DNA from 3 places in the Sulfitobacter sp. UBA4523 genome. Region 1 is predicted to be linked to each of the others. Evidence: riboswitches for the same ligand, from Rfam matches in the RefSeq annotation. Region 1 holds a riboswitch; each other region holds the start of a gene.
The links. Region 1 has a riboswitch for cobalamin ahead of B3849_RS14870 (energy-coupling factor ABC transporter permease). Riboswitches for the same ligand answer to the same signal wherever they lie in the genome.

Region 1 (9,949 bases):
GATTGCGGAGCACGGCCTGTGCTGACGTGCACCTCTGCCGATATCCGGATCGAACGTAGCGCTGCTGGCCTGATCTGCCGGGCGGACGGGGCAGAGGTGGGGCAGTCGGTGCGCGTTGAGACTGCCGCAGATGCCGCACTGACGCTGGCCCGCTGGTTTCTGGACACCGGTGGCGTGACCGACGGGCGGGGGCGCATGGCGGCGCATATCGCGACGCGGGGGGCTCCGGTGGGCTCTGATACCGCCCCCCTGCCCACTGCGCCCGTCCCTGAGCCCGGTATGACCCCGCAAGGCACGCTTCTCGGGTTTGCCTTTGGCCAGACCACGGCGGAAAGCTTTGCGCAGCTGGCGGAGCTTGGTGCCCTGCGGCTGACCCCTTGGCGCATGGTGTTGATCGAAGGGGCCGCCCCCTCGGCTCCGCTGCCCGATTTCATCACCGACGCCCGCGATCCGCGCCGCCGTGTGCAGGTCTGCACCGGTGCCCCCGGCTGCCGTCAGGCCCTGTCGGACACACGCGATGCCGCCCGCGCCATTGCCGCGCATCTGTCGCCAGACAGCGACGACACGATCCATATCTCGGGCTGTGCCAAAGGCTGCGCCCATCCCGCCCCTGCCCCCGTTACGCTGACCGCCAGTCATGACGGGCATTTCACCCTTATCCGCCACGGGCGCGCGGGCGATCCGCCGCAAAACGCGCCGCTGACAGTGACCCAAATTCAAGACAGGAGGCTTTGAGTGCCCCACACCTACGAGACCAACGGTGCCGCGATCTATCTGGAAAGCTTTGCCACCATCCGCGCCGAGGCCGATCTGGCGCGGTTCACCCCCGATGAGGAACGTGTCGCCGTTCGGATGATCCACGCCGCCGGTCTGGTCGGGCTGGAAAAGCACGTACAGTTTTCTGAAAACATGGCGCAGATTGCACGGGCGGCGCTGGCGGACGGCGCGCCGATCTTATGTGACGCGCATATGGTGTCCGAAGGGATCACCCGCACGCGATTGCCCGCTGACAACCAGATCATCTGCACCCTGCGCGACCCCAAGGTGCCAGAGCTGGCGCAGCAGATGGGCAACACACGCTCTGCCGCAGCGCTTGAACTGTGGCGGCCGCATCTGGCGGGGGCCTTGGTGGCCATCGGCAACGCGCCCACGGCGCTGTTCCACCTGCTGAATATGCTCGAAGATCCCGACTGCCCGCGCCCTGCGGCCATCATCGGCTGCCCCGTCGGCTTTGTCGGCGCGGCGGAATCGAAAGAGGCGTTGATGCAGGATTTGCCCGTGCCGTCGATGATCGTGCAGGGGCGTTTGGGCGGCTCTGCGATTACAGTGGCGGCGGTGAACGCGCTGGCCACGTGGAAGGAATAACGATGGGCAAGGTCATTTGCATCGGGCTTGGCCCCGGCGATCCCGAATTGATGAGCGTCAAGGCGCACCGCCTGCTAACTGGCGCGCAGCACGTCGCGTTTTTCCGCAAACCCGGACGGCGCGGGCAGGCCCGCACCATCGTGGACGGCATCATCGCCGAGACGGCGGTGGAACATGCGATGGAATACCCCGTCACGACAGAGATCCACTTTAGCGATCCTGAATACAACCGTCTGCTGTCGGCCTTCTACGACGATTGGGCTGACCGTTTGACCGACCTTGCCCAGACCGAAGATGTGATCGTGCTCTGTGAAGGGGACCCGTTCTTTTACGGGTCGTTCATGCATCTGCACAGCCGCCTTCAGGACCGCGCCGAGGTCGAGATCGTGCCCGGCATCACCGGCATGTCGGGCTGCTGGACCGCGACGGGGCATCCGATCACCTGGGGCGATGATGTGCTGACCGTGCTCATGGCGACGCTGGACGAGGAAGAGCTGGCCACGCGGGCCGCTAATACCGATGCGCTGGTGGTGATGAAGATCGGGCGCAACCTTGAAAAGTTGAAGCGCGCACTGACCAAGGCGGGCCGCTTGCAAGACGCATGGCTGGTCGAGAAGGGCACGATGGCGGGGCAGACGGTGCAAAAGCTGACGGAAGTTCCGGCCGACGTGCCCTATTTCTCGATCGCGATCGTGCATGGTCAGGGGCGGCGGCCATGACCGGCTGGGTGCGCGTGGTCGGCCTTGGCCCCGGAGACGAGGCGCTGGTCACGCCAGAGGTGCGCGCCACCGTGGACGAGGCGACCGATATTGTCGGCTACATCCCCTATGTGCGCCGGATTGCCTCGCGCGACGGGCTGACCCTGCATGAAAGCGACAATCGGGTAGAGCTGGACCGCGCCGCACATGCGCTTGAAATGGCGGCGGCGGGACGGCGTGTTGTGGTGGTGTCTTCGGGCGATCCGGGGGTTTTTGCCATGGCCTCTGCCCTGTTCGAGGCGTTGGAGAAAGGCCCGGAAGACTGGCTGGCAATCGATATTCGCGTCCTGCCCGGCATCACCGCGATGCTCGCGGCGGCGGCGCGGTTGGGGGCACCACTGGGGCATGATTTCTGCGCGATCAACCTGTCGGACAATCTGAAACCCTGGTCGCTGATCGAAAAACGGCTGCGGCTGGCGGGGGAAGCGGGGTTTGCCATGGCGTTCTACAACCCGCGCTCTGCCTCGCGGCCGCATCAGTTCGCCACCGCGCTTGATATTCTGCGAAAGGCCTGCGGGCCGGAGACCTTGATCTCTTTCGCGCGCAACGTCAGCCACCCCGACGAGACATTGCGCACCGTCACACTGGCCGAAGCGACGCCAGAGATGGCCGATATGCGCACGGTCGTGATCGTGGGCAACGCCGACACCCGCCGCGTCGGGACACATATCTACACGCCACGGTCCGTCGTATGATCAAGCCACGCCAGGATATCGTCGAGCCGCGCAAATGTGGTGCGGGGGGGCACCGCGGGGCGCTGGATCATCAGCACCCGCAGCCCCAGTTCGCGCGCGGCGATAAGCTTGGCCTCGGCCCCCGCGCCGCCGGCGTTCTTGGCGATGATCAGCTTGGTCCCGTGGTCACGCAGCAGGGCGATGTCTCCGGCCACGTCGAAGGGTCCGCGGGCGAGGGTCACGGTCGTATGCGGCAAGGGCAGCGGCGCGGCGGGCTGGTCCACCAGCCGCAGCAGATAATGGTGCTGCGGATGGTTGGCAAAGACAGACAGCGCCTGCTTGCCGATGGCCAGAAAGACCCGCGTCGGCACCTGCGGCAGGGATGCGGCGGCGGCTTCGATACTTGGCAGATGGGTCCAATTGTCGGCGGCAGTCTCCGCCCACGGGGCACGCTCGAAAGCGGCCAACGGGATGCCTGCCTGCGTGCTGGCGGCATGGGCGTTACGGCTCATCTGCGCGGCGAAGGGATGGGTCGCGTCAATCACGCGGGTGATGTTATTTTGTGCTATGAAATCGAGCAATCCGGCCACGCCGCCAAAGCCACCCACGCGGGTGGGCAGCGGCTGCGCCACGGGGGCCGCCGTGCGTCCGGCATAGCTGAACAGCGCATCATCGCCACGGTCGGCCAGCGCGCGCGCGAGGCTGGACGCCTCTGTCGTGCCGCCAAGAATGAGGGTGCGCGTCATGGCTGATCCTGTTGCTGCCTGGGTGACCCTGATCGGTCTGGGCGAAGATGGCCTTGCTGGGCTGACCGATGCAAGCCGAAAGGCGCTGGCAGAGGCCGATGTGATCTTTGGCGGGGCGCGGCATCTGGCGCTTTGTGACGCGGGCGCGCGGGGGCGGGAATGGCCGTTGCCGTTCAGTGTAGAGCCGGTGTTGGAACATCGCGGGCGTGCGGTTGTGGTGCTCGCCTCGGGTGATCCGTTCTGGCACGGCGTGGGCGGTTCGCTGGCGCAGGTGCTGGACCCGTCGGAATGGCGCTGCTTTCCCGCGCCGTCCTGCATGACGCTGGCGGCTGCGCGGCTTGGCTGGCGGTTGGAGGAGGTCACGACCCTTGGCCTGCATGCTGCCCCGTTCGAGGTGTTGTTGCCCCATCTGGCCGACGGTGCGCGGCTGATCTGCACATTGCGCGATGGTGCGGCCCCTGCGGCGCTGGCAGACTATCTGACCGCGCAGGGTTTCGGCGCGTCCCGCCTGACGGTGATGGAGGCGCTTGGCGGTCCGCGTGAAATCGCGCGCGCGGCCGATGCCGCGACGTTTGACCTGAGCGACATTGCCGCCCCTGTAGTGGTGGCGATTGCGGTGTCGGGTAGCGCGGGTATCAGCCACGCGCCCGGACGGCCCGAGGCGCTTTTTGCCCATGACAGCCAGATCACCAAATCACCCATGCGCGCGTTGACGCTGGCCGCGCTGGCCCCCCGCGCGGGGGAGCTGCTGTGGGATGTGGGGGGCGGGTCGGGCTCTGTCTCTGTTGAATGGTGTCTGGCCGCGCCGCACGCGCAGTCCATCGCCATCGAGCCGCGCGAAGGCCGCTGCGATAACATCACCGAGAACGCCCGCCGCTTTGGTCTGGCGCGCCGGATGCGCTGCGTACACGGCACGGCCCCCGATGCGCTGGCCGATCTGCCCCTGCCCGCTGCGGTCTTTCTGGGGGGTGGCGCGTCAGAGGATGTCTTGCAGGCGATCTGGCGCAGGATCACGCCGGGCACGCGGCTGGTGGCGAATGCGGTGGCGCTTGAAACCCAAGCCTTGCTGATCCGCTGGCACGGGATGCACGGCGGGCAATTGCTGCGGATCGACTTGGCGCAGGCGGCCCCCTTGGGGACCATGCAGGGCTGGCACCCCAGCCGCCCGCAACTGCAATGGAGCGTGACCCGATGATCGTCGCGGGCATAGGATTGCGCGCGGATGCGACCGAGGCGGATTTACACGCGGCTCTTGCGCTGACGCGGCGCACGCCGGACACGCTCGCGACCCTCGCGATCAAGGTGACGCCAGCGCTACGGCGCTTTGCCGACAGTCTGGGATTGCCGCTGATCGAACTGTCGGAAGCCGATATCGCAGACATCCCGACGCGCACCGTGTCACCGCGCGTGCAGGCGCGGTTCGGGACCGGATCACTTGCCGAGGCCGCCGCATTGCGCGTTGCCGGTCGCGGTGCCAAATTGACGACCTTGCGTGTGGCCAGCCCCAATGGCATGGCCACCGTAGCTATCGCGGAAGGAATTGCCCCATGACTGTTCACTTTATCGGCGCGGGCCCCGGTGCCCCTGATCTGCTGACCCTGCGGGGGCGCGACCTGATCGCGGCCTGCCCTGTGTGTCTGTATGCCGGATCGTTGGTCCCGTCTGAGCTGCTGTCCTACTGCCCTGCGGATGCGAAGATCGTGAACACCGCGTCGCTGTCGCTGGACGAGATCATGGCAGAGATCAAGGCCGCCGATGATGCGGGGCAGGATGTGGCGCGGCTTCATTCGGGTGATCTGTCGGTCTGGTCCGCCATGGGCGAGCAGCTGCGCCGCTTGCGCGAGTTGGACATCGACTATGACATCACCCCCGGCGTGCCCGCCTTTGCCGCTGCCGCAGCTGCCTTGGGGAACGAGCTGACGCTGCCCGGTGTGGCGCAGTCGCTTGTTCTCACGCGGACCTCGGGGCGGGCGTCAGCCATGCCCGAGGGTGAAACGCTCGAGAATTTTGCCGCCACGGGTGCCACGCTGGCGATCCACCTGTCGGTACATGTGCTGGATGATGTGGTCGCGCGGCTCACCCCTCATTACGGAGAGGACTGCCCCGTCGCCATCGTCTGGCGCGCAAGCTGGCCGGATCAACGGGTGGTGCGGGCGACCTTGGGCAGCGTGATTGACGCCACCGACGGCGAACGCGGGCGCACGGCGCTGATCCTTGTCGGCCGCGCGCTGACGGCAGAGGAGTTCCGCGAAAGCTGTCTGTACGCGGGCGATTACGACCGCCGCTTCCGCCCCGTCGGCACAGAGCCGCGCTTTCCCGAGGGCACAGAATGATCGAGACAACGCAACTGCCCAAGGGCCTGATGATCTCGGCCCCGGCGTCGGGCACGGGCAAGACCACGTTGATGCTGGGCCTGCTCAACGCGCTCAGCCGGCGCGGCGTCGACGTGCGCCCGTTCAAGAGCGGGCCGGATTACATCGACCCCGGCTTCCACCGCGCGGCCTGCGGGCGGTCGTCCTATAATATCGACAGTTGGGCCATGGGATCGGGTGTGTTGTGCAATCTGATCGGCACCGCCCATGGCGGCGATCTGGCCCTGATCGAAGGGTCAATGGGGCTGTTTGACGGTGTGGCGCAACCGGGGGAAACCTCGAACGGGGCGAGCGCCGATATCTCTGCCATGACGGGCTGGCCGGTGGTGTTGCTGCTGGATGTATCGGGTCAGGCGCAATCGGCTGCGGCCACCGCCCTTGGGTTCAAGACGATGCGCCCGGATGTGCATGTCGCGGGTGTGGTGCTGAACAAGGTCGCCAGCCCCCGTCACGAGGCGCTGCTGCGTCTGGGGATGGAGCAGGTCGGCATCCCCGTTCTGGGCGCGCTGCCCCGACAGGGATCGGTCACGCTGCCGGAACGCCACTTGGGTCTGGTGCAGGCCGAGGAACAGCCCGAGCTGATGAAGCTGCTGGATGCGGCAGGTGATTTCATCGCGCAACATATCGATCTTGATCTGATCGTCTCTGCCGCCCAAGGGCGCAGTATTCCCGACGGGCCAGATGTGCTGCCCCCGCCCCCCGGTCAACGGATCGCTTTGGCCAAAGACGCCGCGTTTTCGTTCATCTATCCGCATTTGCTGGACCACTGGATCGCCGCGGGTGCGCAGGTGTTGCCCTTCTCGCCGCTGGCGGATGAGGCACCGGACGACAGCGCCGACATCTGCTGGTTGCCCGGCGGCTATCCCGAGCTGCATGCCGGACGCCTTGCCGCTGCCGCGCAGTTCCGCGACAGCCTGCAAAAGTTCGCCACGACGCGCCCGGTGCATGGGGAATGCGGGGGCTATATGGCGATGGGGGCCGGATTGGTCGACAAGGAAGGCGTGCGGCATCAGATGGCGGGGCTGCTGGGGCTGGAAACCAGCTATGAGAAGCGCAAGATGCATCTGGGCTACCGGCTTGCCACGCTGAACGCACCCGGCCCCGGCTATGACGCGGGCGCGCGGTTGCGCGGGCATGAATTCCACTACTCGACCATCCTGTCGCAACCAGACACGCCGCTGGCGCGGGTGGTCGATGCCAATGGGGCCGAAGTGCCCGAGACAGGCTCGCGCCGCGGCCACGCGACGGGCACCTTCTTTCACCTGATCGCGGGGGCGTCATGAGCGGCTTTGTCTCTTTCGTCTCGTCCGGTCCGGGTGATCCCGAGCTGCTGACCGTGAAGGCGGTAAAGCGGTTGCAAGAGGCCGAAGTCGTTCTGTTCGACGATCTGTCGGCGGGTCCGATCCTTGAACATGTCTCGCCCGAGGCGGATCTGATCGGGGTGGGCAAACGCGCCGGACGGCTGTCTCCGAAGCAGGATCACGTGAGCCGCCTGCTGGTCGAACACGCATTGACCGGCGCGCGGGTGGTGCGGCTCAAAAGCGGGGACGCGGGCGTGTTTGGCCGGCTTGAAGAAGAGCTGACCGCGCTGAAAGCGGCAGGCGTCGCCTTCGAGATCATCCCCGGTGTGACGGCGGCGTCTTCGGCGGCGGCGGCGGCGATGATTCCGCTGACACGGCGGCTGACCGCGCGGCGGGTGCAATTCATCACCGGCCACGGCGAATCGGGTGCCTTGCCCGAAGATCTTAACATGGCGGCGCTGGCCGACCCTACGGCGACCACGGTCGTCTACATGGGCCGCCGCACCTTTGCGGGTTTCGCCGCGCGGCTGATCGCGGCGGGCTTGCCCCCCTCGACCCCTGCCCTGCTGGCAGAGGCGGTATCGACCCCCGATCAAAAGCTGAGCCGCCACACGGTTGAAAGCCTTGCCCATCTGCCGCTAGATCCCGCAACGTCAGCGCCTGCGCTGATCCTTTACGGGCCTTTGACCGAATAGATGACTTGACAAAACCGGCCCGAAAATGACCACCTATTCCGGACGGTTCCCCGTGCGCCTTCGGGCAATCGGGGTGAAAAGGGAATACGGTGCGGTGCCAAAGCAAAGGTGCCAAATCCGGAACTGCCCCCGCACCTGTAAGTGAAGAGCAACCCGCATTGCCACTGGGCCAGACCGCCTGGGAAGGCGCGGCACGCATGGACGCACAAAGTCAGGAGACCTGCCGTCATGGGGATGATCCCCGATCCAACTGGCTGCCCCCCGGGGCGGCTTTCACATTATGCCGTCGGGGAAGACGGTAAGGAGACCTGAATATGCATATCGAACCCGAAGTCGTGACCGGCGCCAAGCTGGTCCTGTCCTATGGCACCGCCGCCGGTGCTGCGGCCTATACCGCGAAAACCGCAATGGACTCTGTCCGTGAGAAAGGCGTCGTGCCTTTTGCGGGCGGGGCCGTGGTGGCCACCGCGCTGACCTTTGTCTTTTTCCAGGTCTTCCCGCATTTCCCCGTGGGCGTGAGCGAAGTGCACCTGATCCTCGGGTCGACCCTGTTCCTGCTGTTCGGCGTGGCCCCTGCGGCTGCCGGTCTGGCGCTTGGTCTGCTGGCGCAGGGCGTGTTCTTTGCCCCCATCGACCTGCCACAATACACGATGAACGTCACCACGCTGCTGGTGCCTTTGTTCATGGTCTCGGCGCTGGCCAAACGCATCATCGCGCCCAACACCGCCTATGTTGATCTGACCTATGTTCAAGCGCTCAAGCTGTCGACCGCGTTTCAGGCGGGCGTTGTGGGCTGGGTGGCGTTCTGGGCCATCTACGGTCAGGGCTTTGCCGCCAGCAACATCGCCGCTGTGGCGAGCTTTGGCGGGGCCTATATGATGGTCATCCTGATCGAGCCTCTGGTGGATCTGGCCGTGCTCGCCGCCGCGAAAACCCTGCGCGATTTCGCGGGCAGCGCGCTGTTCACCAAACGTCTGACACAGACTGCCGCTGAATAATCCAAGACCCGACGCGGCCCCCTACTCTGCGGGCCGCGTCACCCCCTGCCGGAGCCTCAAGATGTTTACGCTTTCACTGATCGGCATCGGGTCCGGCAATCCCAAACACCTGACATTACAAGCCATCGACGCGTTGAATGCCTGCGATGTGATCCTGATCCCGTCCAAGGGCGCAGGCAAAGATGATCTGGCTGGCCTACGGCACGAGATTTGCGCCCAGGTGCTGCGGTCGGACGGGCCTGAAATTCACGAATTCACCCTGCCCAAACGCGACGCCGCCAACCCTGATTATCACGCGGGCGTCCACGATTGGCATGATGCCATTGCACAGGTCTGGCTGGCCGAGATGCAGCGCACCCTGCCCCAAGGCGGCCGTGTCGGCTTCCTCGTCTGGGGGGATCCGTCGCTGTATGACAGCACCCTGCGTATTGCGGAGCGGTTGCAAAAGGCCGTCACCCTCACCGTCGATGTCGTGCCGGGGATCACCTCGCTTCAGGTACTGACGGCGGGCCATGCGATCCCGCTGAACACCATCGGCAATCCCGTCACCATCACCACCGGTCGGCAGCTGCGCGATCATGGCTGGCCGCAGGGTGTGGATACGATTGCCGTCATGCTGGACGGCACCTGCGCCTTCGAGGTGTTGCGGCAGCACAGCGACATACACATCTGGTGGACCGCCTATGCCGGCATGCCGAACGAGCGTCGCATCGCAGGCCCGCTGGATCAGGTCTGCGACCGCATCATCGCAACACGGGCAGAGGCACGCGCCGCCCATGGCTGGATCATGGATATCTACCTGCTGCGCCGGTAGACACGCGCGCTACAGCTTTTCGAGCCGTTGCAAGATTGGGCAATCGGGTCGGTCATCGCCAGCGCATTCATGCACCAGATGGGTCAAGGTCTGACGAATATCTTGCAGGTCCGCGATCTTGCTTTCGATCTGCGCCAGATGTTGCTGGGCGATGGCACGGACATCGGCGCTGGCGCGATCCTGATCATCCCAAAGCGCTAACAGGTCGCGGCAATTCTCGATCGTG
Region 2 (8,575 bases), on a different contig from region 1:
GCTGTCCATCAGGGTCGCACCGCCGAACAGGCTCAGCTTTTCGGTGATGTTGCCGCCAAAGCCCAGTTCGATCCCGCGGACGCGGTATTCGCCGGTCGCGGTGGTCACAACAGGTGCGCCGCGGCCGCCTGTGCTTTCACGGGCGTTGTCCTTGGTGGTCTGGAACAGCGCAGCGGTGGCGGTCAGGTTGCCGAATTGCCATTTGGTGCCCAGTTCGATCGCGGTGTTTTCTTCAGGCTCCAGCAGCAGGTTCGAGGAATCGATCCCGTTGTAGCTGCCGCCGCCTGCGTCCAGCTCATCCCCGACAGGGTTGGTGGAGGTGGCATAGGACAGGTAGATCGACCCGTTGTCGCGGGGTTTCCAGACAACACCGGCATTCCAGTTGAACATGGTGTCATCGCGCGACAGCGTATCGGCACCGGCTTCCGTGGTGGTCCGGCTGACGCTGTAGTCATCCAGACGGGCACCAAGGTTCAACTGCCACTGGGGGTTAAAGGTGATCGTGTCGTTCAGATACAGCGACCGTGTGGTGACATCGGTCAGCGTCGCATCGGCGCTGCGGACAGGTGTCGCTGTGGAACAGCCGCTGACATCGGGGTTGTAGATCGCGACAGAGCACCCCTCGAGACGGTCCTCGGCAGTGCCGCCGCCCACTTCGGAGGATAGGCCGACATAGCCGCGCTGACTGATTTCTTCACGCGACAGCGCGAAGCCCGCGATCATGTCATGGCGCGCCGACCCGGTGTTGAAACCAAAGGAAAGCTCGCTGGTGTTCGACGCCACTTCGTTGACCTGATACCGGCTTTTGGGAGAGGCGGTCAGCGTCCAGTTCTGCGGATCGGCATCCGAGGTGTCAGGGCGTTCAGGTGCCGACACGATATAGTCGTTCTCGGTCCGGCTGAGACGGGAGCGGTTGGTGAATGTCATGCCCGGTGTGATTTCAAAGGTCGCGCCGAAGGTGGCAACGCTTTGTGTCGCATCGTGGAAATCGCGGTCTGGGTTGCCGTAGAAGGTGTCCCGGTCCAGCGTCGGACGGCCTGCAGCGGATTCGGTGAAGGGCACGCCGTTGGTGCCATCCCATGGCACACCCCAGTCCGGCATCTGTTTCATCTGCAGCTGGTAGGCTTCGAAATCCAGTGTCAGACGGTCGGTCGCTTTGTATTCGGCAGCGATGGACAGACCCAGACGGTCGTCTTTGCTCCCGTCGCGGCCGGCAACGTCGCTGACTTGGGCGACGGCACCGATGCGGGTCTTGAAGCGGTCGTTCCAGACCTTGTTCCAGTCGACTTCCTGACGCGCCAGATCGGCGGTGCCAAAGGTCGTGGTGGTTTTGACAAAGTCCGTATCCTGCGCCTTTTTGGTCACCAGATTGACCGCGCCGCCGGTGGTCGAGCGCCCACCGATGGAGCCAGACGGGCCTTTGGTGATCTCGACCTGTTCGGCCATAAATGTTTCGCGCACGGCAACGCCGGAATCACGCACGCCGTCGATGAAGACGTCGTTGGAGGACCGGAAACCGCGGATGAACAGAACGTCGCCGAATGCGTTGCCGCCTTCGCCGGTGCCCAATGTGATGCCGGGGGTGGTGCGGGCGAGCTCACGCACCGATGTCGCGTTCTTGTCGCGCAGCACTTCCTGGGTGACTGCGGTAACGGTGCGCGGTGTATCGACCAGCGGTTGCGTCAGCAGCGAGTTGCCCGATTGAACGGCCTGATATCCGGCTTCGGGATTGGCGTAGGGCGACAGACCGTTCTCGCCAGCGACGGGCGCGGCGGGGGCAGCAGCAACGGGGGCCTCGGCCACGACGGGTGCAGGGGCGGGTGCCGGTGTCGCGCGGGGGGCAGGGGTCGCCGCGGCGCGTTTCTTGGCGGGTTGTGGTTTGGGCTTGGCGGCCTGCGGCTCTGAGGTTTCAACCTCGATCCCGGGAAGCAGCAGCGGCTCGTCGCTGGATTGCGCATAAAGTGCTGCAGGAGACGTCGCGCCGATGGCGGCGGCCGTCATCATGCCGATGCTGCGGCTGGCCGTGTGGCCACGCAAGCTGTGTGGTGTTTTCGTCTGAGTCATATCGCCCTCGTCATTGCCCATTCGGGCTGTTTTTAGGGGGCTGGTCTGGACGATTGGCTACCTATTCACGGGCGGGTTACTAAGGCTGATAAAAACAATCAAGTATTAAACTTCGGCAACCTTACAAAAATTTCAATGGGTTGTAGCGTTGCACATAAGGCGTCGATCGGGCGCGCGAAGCGCCCGTTAATGCAGCGTCGGTGCTGCTTCCATTTGCGCGACCTCGCTTGGTGCGCTCAGGCGCATCCGCTTGAGCGCCAGCCCGAAATCCGCAGCAAGCGATGCCACCAGCGGGGCCATATCGGCGCGAACCAGCAGGGTCGCGATCAGCATCGCGTCTTCGCGCTGTCCGTCCGTGGCTGTCGCGATGAAGTTCGCAAAGCAGGATTCGTCCGATCCCAGACATTTGCACGTGACCGAATGGCGCATCAAAGGCCGCCGCCCGAACCGTGCACAAAGCGAGCATAGCTGTTCAAACGTAGCGAGCGCCTTGCTCCCGTTGGTATGGCCGAGGACGCTGGCAAAATCGCTGCTGACTTTTTCCTGTGCGTCAGGCCCGTCACACCACATCCGCAAATAGATGACCGACGCGGCCTGAAGGCTGTCCAACTCTGTGATGAACCCTACCGGGGCACCGCCGGGGTGCTGATGTGCGTCATTCATTTGGTCAGGATCAATTTGCCAGCGCGTGTGATTCGCAGGGTGTAGGTCTGGGTATCCAGCACGATTTGGGCGAGATCTCCGCCTTCGGTCAGGTCGCGGGCAGAGTAGGTCGGCAGCGCGTTCATCGGGGCTTGGGTCTTTGGGGGGGCATGAAATGTCATAGGGCTGCTCTATCAATGGTCATGGAAAAGGAACGTTGCACGCGGCACCGATCATCAGGCAGCCCTGCGGCTTGGTCCTGACGGTGAACGGCAGTCTGCGTTCTGGGGAATGGTCTCATCGTGGGACTCCTCACATCATATGTGTCGGGCGTCCCCGTGATCACGGGCGGGGTGGCTAGACGTTTCCATAAACCTGATTGAAATTATAGGTTATGTCAATCCGACAGTTTTAGTCAGAATACTTTGGGCGCATTTTTGTTTGTCTGTGCCGTGCAAAAGAATACCCCCCGCAGCACGGGGCGGCGGGGGGTATAAGGCGCTTTGACTGGCAAAGCACAAACGTCGGTAAGGGTTGCGTTATTGCGTCTTCATCTCGGCGCGCAGGCCGCGGAAGATTGCGTAGCACAGGAACAGCAGCACCACAGTAAAGGGCAATCCGGTAGAGATAACCATCGACTGAAGCGACTTGAGCCCACCTGCAGACAGCAGCAATACGATCGCTACGGCACCTTCGAAGATGCACCAGAACACGCGCTGTGGCGCAGGTGCATCAACCTTGCCGCCTGCCGTGATCGTATCGATCACCAGCGAGCCGGAGTCAGACGAGGTCACGAAGAACACAATGACCAAGACGATCCCGATCAGCGATGTGATCCCGGCAAGTGGCAGCGCGTCCAGCATGGCGAACAATTGGCGTGGCAGCTCGGCTTCTTGTGCGGCGGTGTAGCCGTCGCTGATCACCTGATCAATCGCAACGCCGCCAAAGACGCTCATCCACAGGACGCAAACGAGGCTCGGGATCAGCAGAACGCAGGTCAGGAACTCACGTACGGAACGGCCACGGCTGACGCGGGCGATGAACATGCCGACGAAAGGGGACCAGCTGATCCACCATGCCCAGTAGAACGATGTCCAGCCTTGCATAAAGTTGACGTCTTCACGGCCGATCGGATTGGACAGACCGGGCAGATATTCCACATAGGCCAGCAGCGATGACCCGAAGGTCGACAGGATCGCCAGCGTAGGTCCGACCAGCAGCACGAAGGCCAACAGCAAAAACGCCAGACCCATGTTGATCTCTGACAGGACTTTGACCCCGCCATCAAGGCCGCGCAGCACGGACACGGTCGCAATCGCGGTGATGCCGGTGATCAGCAGAACCTGAGTTGTTGGACCAACCGCCACACCAAAGAGCTCGTTCAAGCCCGCGTTGGCTTGCGTGGCGCCCAGACCAAGCGATGTCGCCAGACCGAAGAGCGTTGCAAATACGGCGAGAATGTCGATCACGTGACCGGGCCAGCCCCAGACGCGTTCCCCCAAGATCGGGTAAAAGGCAGAGCGGATGGTCAGGGGAAGGCCCTTGTTGTAGCTGAACAGCGCCAGCGCCAGCCCAACAACGGCATAGATCGCCCAAGGGTGCAGGCCCCAGTGGTAGATCGTGGCCGCCATACCCAAACGAACCGCTTCGGCCTGATCGCCCGCGGCCGCGCCCAAAGGTGCCCAATCGGTGCGCAGGCCATCTTCGCCAACAGCGGTGCCGCCCATGGAGCTCGAGAAATGCGATAGCGGTTCAGAGACGCCATAGAACATCAGACCGATGCCCATGCCCGCCGCGAACAGCATCGAGAACCATCCAAGGTAGGTGTAGTCGGGGCTTGCTTCGGCCCCGCCAAGACGCACACGGCCCAAAGGCGTGACGATCAGGAACAGGCAGAATAGCACAAAGATGTTGCCGGCAGAGATAAAGAACCAGTCAAAGCCCTTTGTCACCGACGAGAACAGCCATGTGAACAGCGCGCCAGACTGTTCGGGCAGCGCGAGTGTATAGAATACAAAGGCAACAATACACACACCCGAGATCGCGAAGACCGGGTTGTGAATGTCGAAGCCGAAGGGCCCCACGCTGCCTTCTTTGTTGTCTTGGCCGATCTCGTAATCCGTGTCGATTACGGCAGCGGCACCGTCGGGTGTCGGGATACCCGGCGACGTTTCATCTGTCATTAGATGCTCTCCATTTTATGTATTTGCGACTAATCATAGCGCAACTCCGACAAAACGACCACCGCTGCGCGGGAAATAAGTAAATGAATATCATGGCTTAGCCCCCGGAAGCGGGCTTGACGCCCCATTTGCGGGTCGCGGGCTATGCGTTTTTTCCGTGGTTTACCGCGAATCCCCTCTTTGGATTCGCGTGAAACACCGGGGCCGTTCCGCGTGCCACACTGCCCACGCCCGTCTGAACGGAGGGGGCAACCGCACCGCGGGATAGCGCCCTATCCCAAAAGATATGCCGCCCTATCCGTCCATGGCCCCGACCCACCTGCTTGCGCAAATGAAAGCGCGGGCGTCTGCGGTCACCATGGTCCCATGACAAATTTTTTCATCATGGGGGATGATATGAAAGTTACTTGCACACTACCAATTATCGCAACCGCGGCACTTCTGGCCGCTACTACTGTCAGCGCCGAAGGGTTCAGCCTGTCCGGTGCGCGCTCTGCCATGCAAAGCGACATCTCGTTCAACGTCATGCAATCCGCAGGGCAGGGCCAGATCAAGCTGCGCCATAAGATCCAGCCCAAAGCGCAGGTCCGGTCCAAAACCGTGAGCAGCCGCAGCCGGTCTTTCCAAGAGCTCAGCGGGGTCAGCACTGCCGCGGACCTCAAAAGCCTCATCGCTTGGGCCGAAGCAGGTCCGAAGGGCTATGACGCCGTGCAATACGGGGCCAAACGGCTGCCGCCACAGCGTCCGACGCAAATGACCATCGGCGAGATCTACCGCTGGATCGACCGCACGCCGGGCCAACCGCATGCCATCGGTCGATACCAATTCATTCCATCCACGCTGCGCAGTCTGGTGCGACAGGCGGGCCTGAGCAAGAATGACCGCTTTACCTCGGCGGTGCAGGACGGGCTGGCGGATATCCTTTTGGTCGATGCGGGGTTTAACGCGTTCAAGAAGGGCAAGATCAGCCGCCACCGCTTTATGGAAAACCTCGCACGTATCTGGGCCGGTTTCCCGACCTCTAACGGGCGGTCCTATTATCACGGCTATGCAGGCAACAAGGCCGTCATCTCGTGGAACGAGTTCGACGCCGTGATGAAGAAGATTTTCGCAACCAAACGCGGCTGATCCCCGCGTTAGGGCTTGTTCCGGGCGGACAGCCGTGGCCCAATGTCCGGGTCTGGTGTCCGCCTCGCGGAAGAATCGGGAAGCTGGTGAAACTCCGGCACGTGCCCAACGCTGTAATGGGGATGGTTTGCGCATAGGCCACTGGAATATTCTGGGAAGGCGCGCGGACCAGACGACCCTAAGTCAGAAGACCGGCCAGACAGTACAGCTTGCCCCGCATGGACAGCGGGATTGGCGCTTAAATGTATTGTTGGGGACTGAACAATGCCGATACCCTCTGCGCTGGCACCCGCCGCGCCCTTTTCAGATGCTGAACGCGACGCCGTCTACAAGGCGATCTTTACCCGCCGCGATGTACGCGATCAGTTTTTACCCGATCCACTGGCCGAGGATGTGTTGCACCGCATACTGACCGCCGCGCATCACGCACCGTCCGTCGGGTTGTCACAGCCGTGGAATTTCATCGTCATCCGCGATCAGGCCGCACGCGATCAGGTCTGGCAAGCCTTCAACCGCGCCAACGAGGAAGCCGCCCAGATGTTCGAGGGCGACCGCCAGACAAGCTACAGGTCGCTGAAGCTCGAAGGTATCCGCAAGGCACCGGTCAATATATGCGTGACCTGTGACCGCAGCCGTGGCGGCAAGGTCGTGCTGGGGCGCACCCATAATCAAAGCATGGATCTTTATAGCACCGTCTGCGCGATCCAGAACCTCTGGCTTGCCGCCCGCGCCGAGGGCATCGGGATGGGCTGGGTCAGCGTGTTCCGCGATGCCGATCTGCGTGATCTGCTGAAGATCCCCGACCGGATAGAAATCGTCGGCTACCTCTGTCTGGGCCACGTGGACGAGCTTTACCAGACGCCCGAACTTGAGGTGAAAGGCTGGAGCAAACGGCTCCCCGTGGACGAGATGATCTTTGACGGTACGTGGCAGGGCGACCCGTAGTCACCGCCCGTCCCGCGCACGTTGTCATCTCCCGCAGTACGGGTAATTTGCGCGGTCAGCGGAACTATGCCGGTTCCCTGACGTTGCCTTTGTGAAGCCAGTGCATCCCGCGTCTGGCACGCAAAGAGGAAGTATTCAAAATGGGCGGTATCATTTATCTCGTTGGTCTTGTGGTCGTGGTTATGGCGGTGCTGTCGCTGGTCGGTTTGGCGTAATCAAACGCCGGGGAGGCATTTACATGAACACGACACTCACTGAAAAAACTGCCGATGGATCCTATGTCGACTGGCCCGCAATTTTCGCGGGCACTGTTGTCGCTGTGGCGATCGGCCTTTTGCTGACCACCTTCGGCGCGGCACTTGGCCTGTCGTCGATTACGCTGGACGGAACCGACAACTCATCGACGCTTGAACTGGTGCTGACCGCGCTGTGGATGGTGATCACGCTGGTCGCCTCTTATCTGGCCGGTGGTTATATCGCGGGCCGCATGCGCCGCCGCGTCGAAAGCGCTACGGATGATGAAGTCACTGCACGTGACGGGATCAACGGTCTGGTTGTTTGGGGCCTCGGCTCTGTGATCACCGCCGTAATGCTATCAAGCGCGCTGAGCTTTGCAGCCAATACCGCGGGCAATGTTGCTGCGGGTGCAGGCAAAGCAGCTGGTACGGTCGTCGAAGCTGCGGGCTCTGCCGTGGGAGGTGCTGCCTCCGGACTGGCCGATGCGGCGGGTGCTGCAATCCCGGATGATGCCAAGAATGATCCGACAGATTACCTGTCGAACCAGCTTTTGCGCCCCAATCAGGTCGACCCCCTGACAGCCGATCCCGAGCAACTGGCAGAGCAGACCGCCAGCATCGTCGCGAATATCTACCGCACGGGTGAGGTGAGCGAGGAAGACCGGACCTATCTTGCCGGCGCTGTTGCCGCACGCACCGATCTGACCCAAGCTCAGGCGAAAGAGCGTGTGGACCAGATCGTGACCCAAGCGCAGGAAGCACGTCAGGAAGTCGAAGACGCTGTAGCCGCCGCCAAGGCCGAGGCTGAACAAGCCGCGGCAGAGGCGAAAGAAGCAGCGGTTGAAGCTGCGCAAACCGCGCGTAACGCCGGTATCCTGACCGCCTTTGTGCTGGCCGCCGCGTCGCTGATTGCCGGTGTGGCATCTGTCGCAGGGTCGGTCCACGGGGGTCGCCACCGCGATCAGGGCCGTCTGTTTGCCGGTCTGACATATCGCGGCTAAATTGCTTCACGTGAAAATCCAAACCCCGGCGGCGCAAGCGGTCGGGGTTTTCTTATGCCATCGTGATTCGGGACGTTTCGGGGCAGGGGGCGCTGCGACGCCTTCAGGCGCATCCATGGCACATGCCAAAACCGCAACGCCAGGTAAATAAGGCATCAGGGCAAAGCGATATGTTTAAAGGGGGGATCTGGTGCTGAAGGGGAGGATTGAACTCCCGACCTCGTCATTACCAATGACGCGCTCTACCACTGAGCTACTCCAGCACTGTGGGCGGGTGATTAGACCCATTCGCAATATGGTGCAAGCGTAATCTGGACCATATCGGTCCGCTGCGCTAGACAATCGACATGTCAAAGGATACCGCCCCACAAAAGCC
Region 3 (9,949 bases), on a different contig from region 1:
GCGGCGCAATGCTTCGACCTCGGTGAAATTCTCGGGCGTAAGGTTGCGCAGCTCCATATAAGAGATGAACACCTCGTCCGGGCGGTCGGCGTGAAAGCGGATGTGAAAGTCGACAAATCGGCGCAGGCGATCCACCGCGCTTTGGCTGGGGTCACTGTCGCAGGCCGAAAGCAGGTCGTTCATATGGTCCTGCAACAGGCTGAACAGCAAGGTCTGCTTGTCCGGCGTGTAATTATACAATGCGCCCGCCTGCACCCCGACTTCCGTCGCGAGTGCCCGCATGGATACGGCAGCAAAGCCGTGACGAGCGAAAAGCCGCAACGCTGCCGCGCGGATTTTGGGCCGAGTGATGTCAGAATGTGATCCGGTTGTACGCGCCATGGGTCAAAGGTTAATTGAACGCATGTTCAAAGGCAAACCCCTGCTTGCGCGATTTCCGTCGCTGGTGCATGACTGATCTATGACGCACCGTATCCTTCTTCCGCTCTGCCTTGCCGCGCTGACCCTGCCCGCGGCCTGCACGCAGTTTCCCGCGCTTGACAGCCGTGCCACGCCCGAGCTTCTCGCATCGGACTATCCCGCGATTGTGCCGGTCGATCCGCTGCTTGCCAAGGCCGAGGCCGGACAGGTGAACATCCCGCAAACCGAAAGCGGGCTGACATCGCGGGTCGAACGGTTGCAGGCGCGCGCGGCGCGCTTGCGCGGATCGGTTCTGTCGGGGTCGGAAAAGCAGCGTTTGTCCCAAGGTTTGCAATAAGGCGCATGCAATGTCGCGTTGCGTGCGCGGTGGGAAAGGGCTACATCGCGGCTAAACCCCCGAAACGCCGCAGCCCGCTGCCGCGCACCACCAAAAGGATTGCACCATGTCACAACCGCTTCGTCTTGGGATTGCCGGATTGGGCACCGTTGGGGTTGGCGTAGTGCGGATCATCCGCAAGCAGGCTGCCTTGATCGAGGCCCGCACCGGTCGCCCCGTCACCATCACCGCCGTCTCTGCCCGCAGCCGCGACAAGGACCGCGGCGTCACATTGTCGGGCTACGCGTGGGAAGATGATCCCGTCGCACTGGCAAAACGGGACGATGTGGATGTCTTTGTCGAACTGATGGGCGGCGACGAAGGCCCCGCCAAGGACGCGACCGAAGCCGCGCTTGCCTCGGGCAAGGATGTGGTCACCGCCAACAAGGCGCTGCTGGCGATCCACGGTCAGGCGTTGGCAGAACAAGCCGAAGCCGCGGGCTGCCTGATCCGCTATGAAGCTGCCGTGGCCGGAGGCATCCCCGTGATCAAGGCGCTGACGGAAAGCCTTGCCGGCAACGAGATCACCCGCGTCATGGGCGTGATGAACGGCACCTGCAACTATATCCTGACCCGCATGGAAGAGACCGGCAACGGCTACAACTCCCTGTTCGAAGAGGCCGAGGCGCTCGGCTATCTTGAAGCGGACCCGAACCTAGATGTGGGCGGGATTGACGCGGCGCATAAGCTGGCGATCCTGTCCTCGATCGCGTTTGGCACACAGGTGGATTTCGACGGGATCGAGATCGAAGGCATCCAGCGCGTCAGCATCGACGACATTCAGGCTGCCGCGAATATGGGATACAAGATCAAGCTTCTCGGCGTCGCGCAAATGACCGGCCGCGGGCTGGAACAGCGCATGCAGCCCTGTCTTGTGCCCGACAGCTCTCCGCTGGGGCAACTCGCGGGCGGGACCAATATGATCGTGCTGGAAGGCGATGCCATCGGGCAGATCGTCCTGCGCGGCCCCGGTGCCGGTGAAGGCCCCACCGCCAGCGCCGTATTGTCGGACATCTGCGATATCGCGCGTGGCTGGCATGGCCCCGTCTTTGGCCAGAAGGCCGCAACGCTCGCCTCGGCCACCGCGGCCCTGTCGCAGCGCCCCGCCGCCTTCTATCTGCGCATGGGCCTGCTGGACAAACCCGGTGCCCTGGCCAAAGTCGCCACCGTTCTGGGCGAGGCCGGCATCAGCATCGACCGCATGCGCCAGACCGAACACCGCAGCGATCAGGCACCCGTCTTGATCGTCACCCATAAATGCAGCCGCACCGCGCTGGACGAGGCTCTGGCCGCGATGGCGAAAACCGGTGTGCTGGCAAGCGATCCTGTGGCGCTGCGGATCGAGGATCTGTAACCCCGAGGGGCGCGGCCGCGCCCCTGCCCTGCCCATTGTGGGGAGGATGGGACGGATGCCTTCGGCGAGGATTTTTGACCATTTGGAAGGGGGAGATGCATGAGCTTTTTAGGTGTTGATGCGTCTTTGACGGGGCGTCGCTGGGTTGGCCCCAGTGTCGAGGTGGAACGCGCGACCGAAGTTCTGGTGCAGCAGACCAGCCTGCCGCTGGCCCTGTGTCAGGTGCTGGCGCGGCGCGGTGTGGCGGCGGAAGAGGCCGAAGCGTTTCTTGCGCCGTCGTTGCGCGATCTGCTGCCTGACCCGCGATCCCTGCGCGACATGGAGAAAGCCGCGACCCGTTTTCTTGCTGCGGTCAAAGCGCGTCAGCGGATTGCCGTTTTTGCGGATTATGACGTGGATGGTGGCAGCTCTGCCGCGCTGCTGCTGGTCTGGCTGCGCGAGATGGGCTGCGCCGCGACGCTTTATGTGCCGGACCGGATCGACGAAGGATATGGCCCCAATGACGCCGCAATGGCCGAACTGGCGGCGTCCCATGATCTGATCGTCTGCGTTGACTGCGGGACGTTGTCGCATGGGCCGGTGGCCGCGGCGGTCGGGGCGGATGTGGTTATTCTGGACCACCACCTGGGCGGAGAAACCCTGCCCGACGCCTTGGCCGTGGTGAACCCCAACCGGCAGGATGAAGACGGTGCCTTGGCGCATATTTGTGCCGCGGCAGTGGTGTTCTTGATGCTGGTCGAGGCAGGGCGCCAACTGCGCGAAGCGGGCGCACGCGGGCCTGACCTGATGGCGCTCTTGGATCTGGTGGGGCTCGCCACGGTGGCCGATGTCGCCCCGTTGATCGGCGTGAACCGCGCCTTTGTGCGTCAGGGGCTACGCGTCATGGCGCGGCGCGACAGGTTGGGGCTTGCCGCCTTGGCCGATGTGGCGCGGATGGATACGGCCCCGGCGGCCTATCATCTTGGGTTTCTGCTTGGCCCACGGATCAACGCGGGCGGGCGCATCGGGCAAGCGGATCTGGGGGCAAGGCTGCTGGCCTGCGATGATCCCCATGAGGCGCAGTCGCTTGCCGAAAAGCTGGACCTGCTGAACACCGAACGCCGCGACGTCGAAACCGCCGTCCGCGCCGCCGCGCTGGATCAGGCAGAGGCCCGCGGCTTTGACGCGCCTTTGGTCTGGGCCTCGGGCGCGGGCTGGCACCCGGGCGTGGTGGGCATCGTCGCCTCGCGCTTGAAAGAGGCGTCCAACCGGCCGTCGATCGTGATCGGGTTCGAGGATGGCATCGGCAAAGGCTCTGGCCGCTCTGTCTCGGGGATTGATCTGGGCGCGCCGATCCAGCGGTTGGCGGCCGAGGGGCTGCTGATCAAGGGCGGCGGACATAAGATGGCCGCCGGTCTGACCGTGGCCGAAGACAAGCTGGACGCCGCCATGGCGCGGCTGTCAGAGCTACTGGCCAAGCAGGGCGCGCATCTGGCTGGCGCGGCAGACCTGAAGCTGGACGGCATGTTGATGCCCGCCGCCGCGACGGTGGAACTGGCGCAGCAAGTGGAACAAGCAGGCCCCTTCGGGGCCGGTGCCCCTGCCCCGCGATATGCCTTTGCCGACATGCAGATCCGCTTTGCCAAGCGTGTGGGGGAAAGCCACCTCAAGATCAGCTTTGGCGACGGCAACAACACCAAAATGGACGCCATCGCCTTTGGCGCATTTGACGGCCCGCTTGGCCCGGCACTGGAAAACCACGGTGGTGCACGGTTCCATCTGGCGGGACGTCTGGACATCAATACCTGGCGCGGCCGACAGTCGGTGCAGCTGCGTCTGGAAGATGCGGCACCTGCGTAAAAATTTTTCATTTTCTTTCGATTTCTGCTTGCGCGCCTGCGCTGCATTCCTTAGAGAAGCGCTCACAAGCTAAGTGGCCCGTTCGTCTATCGGTTAGGACGTCAGGTTTTCAACCTGAAAAGAGGGGTTCGACTCCCCTACGGGCTGCCACTTGTACCCTTACCCGACATTCTGAAGACACTGCGCCATGATCTTGGGCGAGATGTGTTTGCCATTGTTTCTGCGCTGTTTGATCTCGCGCGGCTGGCTGGACGGCTAAGCCCTGATGTCTTTGACGGCGGTTTGCGGCTCGCCTATTATATCCATGATCAGAAAACTGAGCTCAAAATCAGGTCAATTACATAAATCACGGCAGTCTTCAGGTGGGCATCAGACACACCCGAGGATGACCGCCATGAAAGCTAAGCCCCTTACCGCCTACGGTGACGACGCTTCGTTCGAAGCTGCCGAGCTGACCAAACTGGCAGAGATTGTGGACGCAGGGGCGCTGGAGCCCTTGCTTGATGGCCAGAGGGTCGACCTTGATACGGTGGGCGGGGCCTATGACCGCCTGACCAGCGGGCAGGCCATCGGCAAGGTGGTTGTAGACGTCTGATCATAGCACCAGACTTGTGAAAAGGGGCTGCCAACGCACGGGCGATGGCAGCCCCTTATTGGCCCATTTCAACCGGAAACTGCTGGGCATCCCCCCATTGGCGCGGGGATTGCCCGTACATCCGCCTGAATTCGCGACTGAATTGCGACGGGCTGACGTATCCCACATCGACCGCCGCTTCGTTCACGGACATGCCGCCTGCGATCTTCATCGCCGCATTGTTGAGCCGCATGGATTTGACAAACTGGATCGGGGCCATCGTCGTCACCTGCTTGAACTTGCGGTGAAAGGCGGCGCGGCTCATCCCGGCGCGGGACGCCATATCATCAATAGAGATCGGCGCGTCCAGGTGAGAGGATACATGCGCGATCGACCGTGCAATCGCATTGCCCGCGCCGAAGGCCTGTCTGGCAAAGCGCCCTGCCTCGCCCTTCAGGATCGCGTAGTAAAGCTCGCGCAGCCGTGCCTCGCCAAGGATCGCCGTATCCGCCGGATTGCCACCCAATTGCAGCAAACGCAGCAGCGCGTCGGCAAAGACATCATCCCATGCGGCCAGCCTGATCCCCTGCGCGCGTAAACCGCCTTTGACCTCGGGAATCACATTGCCGGTATTTTCCATCTCCATCGACAGTTCTGTCATCATCCGCTTATCGAGCGAAATGATAGCCCCGTAGAGCGGGCTTTCGGCAGAGGCGGTCGGCGTGCCGGCCTTCACCGGCATCGACATCGGGCAGCACATATATCGGCTGTCGTCATAGATGTACCTGTGCCCGTCCAGCACGGCCTCTTTCGCCCCGCTGACGATAGCAATAACGCTGGGTTCATAGACCGCCGGCACGCACGGAATCGCCTGCGTGGCCCGAAACAGGCGCACCCCGTCAATGCCGGTTCCCGTCAGCCCCTCTTGGGTCGCGTTGTTCCGGATTAGCTGTCTGATCTGGTCTTTGCTCATGAGGGCAATCTACTGCGTCACATTAGCCTTTCGCAAGCGCGTGATACAATCAGGCAAGTATTCGCGACGATCTCGCCTGTTTTGAGAGACAGCCGAGAGCTATTTACCCTTCAACACCAAACACAGCGCGCATCGCTGCCGCGCTGACATCGAAAAGGAACATGACGATGAAGGACACGACTTTCGGACCCAAAGGCTGGACACCTGATCGCCTTGGATCGCTCAAGGGGAAAACATATCTCATCACCGGCACGACGGCCGGTGCGGGCTTTCAGGCCACGCGCATCCTGCTGTCCAAGGGGGCAAAAGTCGTCATGCTGAACCGCAACGCCGACAAATCCATCGCCGCGGTCAAAACGCTCAAGGACACGTTCGGTCCCAACGCCGAGGTGAGCTTTGTGCGGATGGATCTGTCAGATCTGGCCAGCGTGCGCGCCGCGGCGGAGGAGGTACAACGCACCGTTCCCCGGATTGACGCGCTGATCTGCAACGCAGCCATCGCTCAGGTGCCGACACAGCAGCTGACCGTTGACGGGTTCGAAAGCCAGCTTGGCACCAACCACTATGGGCACTTCCTGCTGTGCGGAATGCTGTTTGATCGCATTCAGGAAAGCGCGGGCCGCATCGTCGTGGTGTCCAGCCTCGGGTACAACATGGGGATCAAGACGATCCAGTTTGACGATATGAACTGGGACAAGAACTATAGCGCCAACGCGGTCTACAGCCAAAGCAAGCTGGCGCAGATGATGTTTGCCTATGAGCTTCAGGACCGGCTGAAAGCCACCGACAGCCGCGTTGAGGTATACGTCTGCCACCCCGGCGCGTCGGCGACCTCGCTGATCAGCACAAGCGGCGGGCTTTTCACACGGGTCACCTGGTGGATGATGAGCAAGACGCCAATGGTGCAATCCGCCGAAAAAGGCGCGTATCCCGAGGTCATGTGCGCGACCGAAGACGGGTTGGCGCAGCGCGCGCTTTATGGCCCGACCGGATGGCTGCAAACCGGAGGGCCCGTTGGCAAAGGCACGCTGAACCCCCATGCCTACGACAAACCCGTGATGGAAAAACTCTGGACCGTCTCCGAAAAAGCGACAGGTTTTCACTGGGAAATCTAAGGGAAACGCGCGCCCGCATCCCGAGCGCGGCGCGCGTTTCACACGGCGATTCCCCCTCGCCATACGCCCCTTGGAATACGGCATCAGAAGATGTGATTTTTTTGCTGTATTTCCCCGCTTTCTCATGCGGCTTGCACTTGTGCCCGCCGATGGCTTTGCCTAAAGAAGCGCTCACAAGTTAAGTGGCCCGTTCGTCTATCGGTTAGGACGTCAGGTTTTCAACCTGAAAAGAGGGGTTCGACTCCCCTACGGGCTGCCACTTGGTTTTCCATCCGTTTGTTATTTGCCTCTCGCCCGTTCTGCGGACCCGTGGCCCGCGTTATTTGCCTTTGCCCCGCGATGACGACCGCAAAAACGCAACTTGACGGGTGGGCGGACAACTGTCATCGAAACCGGGTCGGTTTCCTTCGGGAAATAATAGGGAATTCGCCATCCGCGCTTTGGTGTGGATGAACCGGAACTGCCCCCGCAACTGTAGACGGTGAGCTACCTCCATCATGCCACTGGGCCTCAAGGTCCGGGAAGGCGGGGACAGCCGCGATCCGTCAGTCAGGAGACCTGCCGACACTGAACCTGAAACACCGGGCGGGGTTGCTCGGGAGAGGATGATGATGGGACCGGATCTTACCACACGCGCAGACCGAAATGCGCCCGCGCGCCATTTGGCCGGCCCCTTCTCTTTCTATTCAAAGACCCCGGCATCGGACCAACCGGAGCCCTTGATATGAAAACATTTTTTTCCAGCCTGACCCTGATTGCGAGCCTTGCGGCCAGCACCGCGCTTGGCGCAGAGACAGACTATCCGCTGACCATCGACAACTGCGGCCATACGCTCAGCTTTGACGCGGCACCCCAGACCACTGTGACCATCGGACAATCCACGACAGAGATCCTGTATCTGCTGGGTCAGCAGGACCGGATCGCGGGAACCTCTGTCTGGTTCAGCCCCGTTTTGCCAGAGTTCAAAGAGACAAACGATGCGATTGAACGGCTGGCGGATAACGATCCCAGCTTTGAAAGCGTGTTGGGCAAACGCCCTGATCTGGTCACCGTGATGTATGAATGGCACGTCGGCCCCGAAGGTATGGTCGGCACCCGCGACAGCTTTCACGAGGTGGGCGTGCCGACCTATGTGATGCCCACCGATTGCGCGGCCAAGGATAACTCTGTCGGCGCGGACGGCACGCGATCCGAACTGTTCACGACCCAGCAGTTGTATACCAGCATCGAAGAGCTCGCCCTCATCTACAACGCGCAAGACGCTGGTGCCACGCTGCTTGCAGACCTGCAATCGCGCGAGGCAAAGGCGGTCGAGAAAGCCAAATCGCTGAACCTGCCGCAAGGCACCTCGGCGCTGTTCTGGTTCTCGTCCTCCGAGATGGCGGCGGACCCTTATGTGGCAGGTCAACAGGGTGTGCCCGCCTATATGATGGACAAGCTTGGCGTTGAAAACGTCGTGACCTCGGCCGAGGAATGGCCGCTGGTCGGATGGGAGACTCTGGCGAAATCCGACCCGACTTTCATCGTGCTCGCCAAAATGGACCGCCGCCGCTTCCCTGCGGATGACATCGAGAAAAAGCGCGCCTTCCTGATGAACGATCCCGTCGCCCGCGAGATGACCGCGGTGAAAGAGGGCCGCATCATCACCATGGACGCCCATGCGATGGACCCGACCGTGCGTGCGATCTATGCGCTGGAAACGATGGCTGACGCGCTGTCCGGTTTCGATCTGGCCGAATGACCGCAATCGACCGCTCTGTGATGCGCAGGCCGCAGTGGCACTGGTGGGTGATCATCCCGCCGGTGCTGCTGGCCGCATTGCTGTTTGGTGCGGCCATCGGCGAGGTCTCTATCCCGCCGCTGGTGGTGCTGAAGGTGCTGGCCAACAAGGCGCTGAACGCGGGCTATGCGGTCGACAAGATCGACGAGGGCATCGTGTGGAACTACCGCATGGCGCGGGCCGTGGTGGCGATGTGCTGCGGCGCCGGTCTGGCGCTGTCGGGCGTCGTGTTGCAAGCACTGCTGCGCAATGCGCTGGCGGATCCCTATCTGCTGGGCATCTCTGCGGGGGCGTCCACAGGCGCTGTTGCGGTAACCATCCTCGGGCTGGGGGGTGGTGCCATCTCGCTGTCTATCGGTGCGTTCAGCGGGGCGCTGGTGGCTTTCGCTTTTGTCGCCTTGCTGGCGCAGGCGGCGGGCGGCGGTGTGGGCCTGCGGGCCGCGGGCGTGATCGTGCTGGCCGGTATTGCGGGCAGCCAGATGTTCAACGCCCTGACCGCGCTGATGATCACGAAATCGGCCAATGCCGAACAGGCCCGTGCTATCATGTTCTGGCTTTTGGGGAATATGTCGGGCGTGCGCTGGCCCGATGTCCTAAGCGCCCTGCCCGCGGCGGTGATCGGGCTGCTGGCCTGTCTGTGGCACGCCCGCGCGCTGGATGCCTTTACCTTCGGCAGCGACAGCGCCGCGTCCTTGGGCATTCCGGTGCGCCGCGTGCAGCTGCTGCTGATCGGCACGGCGGCGCTGGTCACGGCGGTGATGGTCTCGGTGGTGGGTGCGATCGGCTTTGTCGGGCTGGTGATTCCCCATGCCATGCGCATCGTCGTGGGGCATCGTCATGCGATCCTTGTGCCTGCTTCCGCACTGGCGGGGGCGGTGTTTCTGGTCTTTGCCGATGTGATTTCGCGGGTGATTGTACCGGGCCAAGTGCTGCCCATCGGCGTGGTGACCGCTTTGGTCGGCGCGCCGGTCTTTGCACTGATCCTGATTGGCAAAAGGACGTCGCCATGATTCTGTCCTGTCACGAACTGGGCTGGCGGGTGCGCAACCGCGCCATCGTCGATGACGTGTCCCTGTCCTTGCGTCCGGGCGAAAAGCTGGGGCTGATCGGGCCGAACGGGTCGGGCAAATCCACGTTGCTGCATATGCTTGCCGGTATTCAGAAACCCTCGCGCGGGCGGGTCGAGCTGGACGGCGCACCGCTTGCGAAGATGCGCCAGCGCGACATTGCACAGCGGCTGGCGCTGGTCGAACAACACGCCGATACCGCAGATCGCATCACCGTGCGCCATGCCGTTGAACTGGGCCGCACCCCGTGGTTGTCCGCCCTGCGCGGGTGGAGCGCAGGGGACGACGCCATCGTCACGCAGGCGCTGGCGGATGTGGATCTGTCGGGCTTTGGCGACCGCCACTGGCATACGCTGTCGGGCGGTGAACAACAGCGCGTTCATATCGCCCGTGCACTGGCCCAAAGGCCGCAAGTGCTGCTGCTGGACGAGCCGACGAACCATCTGGATAT

Region 2: linked by a shared signal. The riboswitch ahead of bluB (5,6-dimethylbenzimidazole synthase) and the one ahead of B3849_RS14870 (energy-coupling factor ABC transporter permease) in region 1 are both predicted to bind cobalamin.
Region 3: linked by a shared signal. The riboswitch ahead of B3849_RS10535 (ABC transporter substrate-binding protein) and the one ahead of B3849_RS14870 (energy-coupling factor ABC transporter permease) in region 1 are both predicted to bind cobalamin.

Annotation. Positions count from the first base shown of each region.
Region 1 is NZ_DGMH01000064.1:33,066-43,014, forward strand. It holds gene cobG (precorrin-3B synthase) at 1-735, shown strand, start outside; gene B3849_RS14825 (precorrin-8X methylmutase) at 736-1,365, shown strand; gene B3849_RS14830 (precorrin-2 C(20)-methyltransferase) at 1,368-2,084, shown strand; gene cobJ (precorrin-3B C(17)-methyltransferase) at 2,081-2,818, shown strand; gene B3849_RS14840 (cobalt-precorrin-6A reductase) at 2,794-3,543, opposite strand; gene cbiE (precorrin-6y C5,15-methyltransferase (decarboxylating) subunit CbiE) at 3,542-4,738, shown strand; gene B3849_RS14850 (cobalamin biosynthesis protein) at 4,735-5,094, shown strand; gene cobM (precorrin-4 C(11)-methyltransferase) at 5,091-5,876, shown strand; gene B3849_RS14860 (cobyrinate a,c-diamide synthase) at 5,873-7,198, shown strand; gene cobA (uroporphyrinogen-III C-methyltransferase) at 7,195-7,911, shown strand; cobalamin riboswitch at 7,940-8,153, shown strand; gene B3849_RS14870 (energy-coupling factor ABC transporter permease) at 8,226-8,909, shown strand; gene cobF (precorrin-6A synthase (deacetylating)) at 8,971-9,723, shown strand; gene cueR (Cu(I)-responsive transcriptional regulator) at 9,733-9,949, opposite strand, start outside.
Region 2 is NZ_DGMH01000066.1:102,264-110,838, reverse strand. It holds gene B3849_RS16500 (TonB-dependent receptor) at 1-2,064, opposite strand, end outside; gene B3849_RS16495 (hypothetical protein) at 2,251-2,727, opposite strand; gene hemP (hemin uptake protein HemP) at 2,724-2,888, opposite strand; gene B3849_RS16485 (BCCT family transporter) at 3,246-4,889, opposite strand; gene B3849_RS16480 (hypothetical protein) at 5,256-6,017, shown strand; cobalamin riboswitch at 6,054-6,230, shown strand; gene bluB (5,6-dimethylbenzimidazole synthase) at 6,282-6,962, shown strand; gene B3849_RS16470 (hypothetical protein) at 7,201-8,199, shown strand; tRNA gene B3849_RS16465 (tRNA-Thr) at 8,388-8,462, opposite strand; gene B3849_RS16460 (hypothetical protein) at 8,547-8,575, shown strand, end outside.
Region 3 is NZ_DGMH01000044.1:29,883-39,831, reverse strand. It holds gene B3849_RS10580 (TetR/AcrR family transcriptional regulator) at 1-381, opposite strand, end outside; gene B3849_RS10575 (hypothetical protein) at 461-757, shown strand; gene B3849_RS10570 (homoserine dehydrogenase) at 864-2,150, shown strand; gene recJ (single-stranded-DNA-specific exonuclease RecJ) at 2,250-3,989, shown strand; tRNA gene B3849_RS10560 (tRNA-Glu) at 4,065-4,139, shown strand; gene B3849_RS10555 (zinc-binding dehydrogenase) at 4,255-4,584, shown strand; gene B3849_RS10550 (AraC family transcriptional regulator) at 4,640-5,536, opposite strand; gene B3849_RS10545 (SDR family oxidoreductase) at 5,704-6,651, shown strand; tRNA gene B3849_RS10540 (tRNA-Glu) at 6,836-6,910, shown strand; cobalamin riboswitch at 7,033-7,231, shown strand; gene B3849_RS10535 (ABC transporter substrate-binding protein) at 7,376-8,392, shown strand; gene B3849_RS10530 (FecCD family ABC transporter permease) at 8,413-9,441, shown strand; gene B3849_RS10525 (ABC transporter ATP-binding protein) at 9,438-9,949, shown strand, end outside.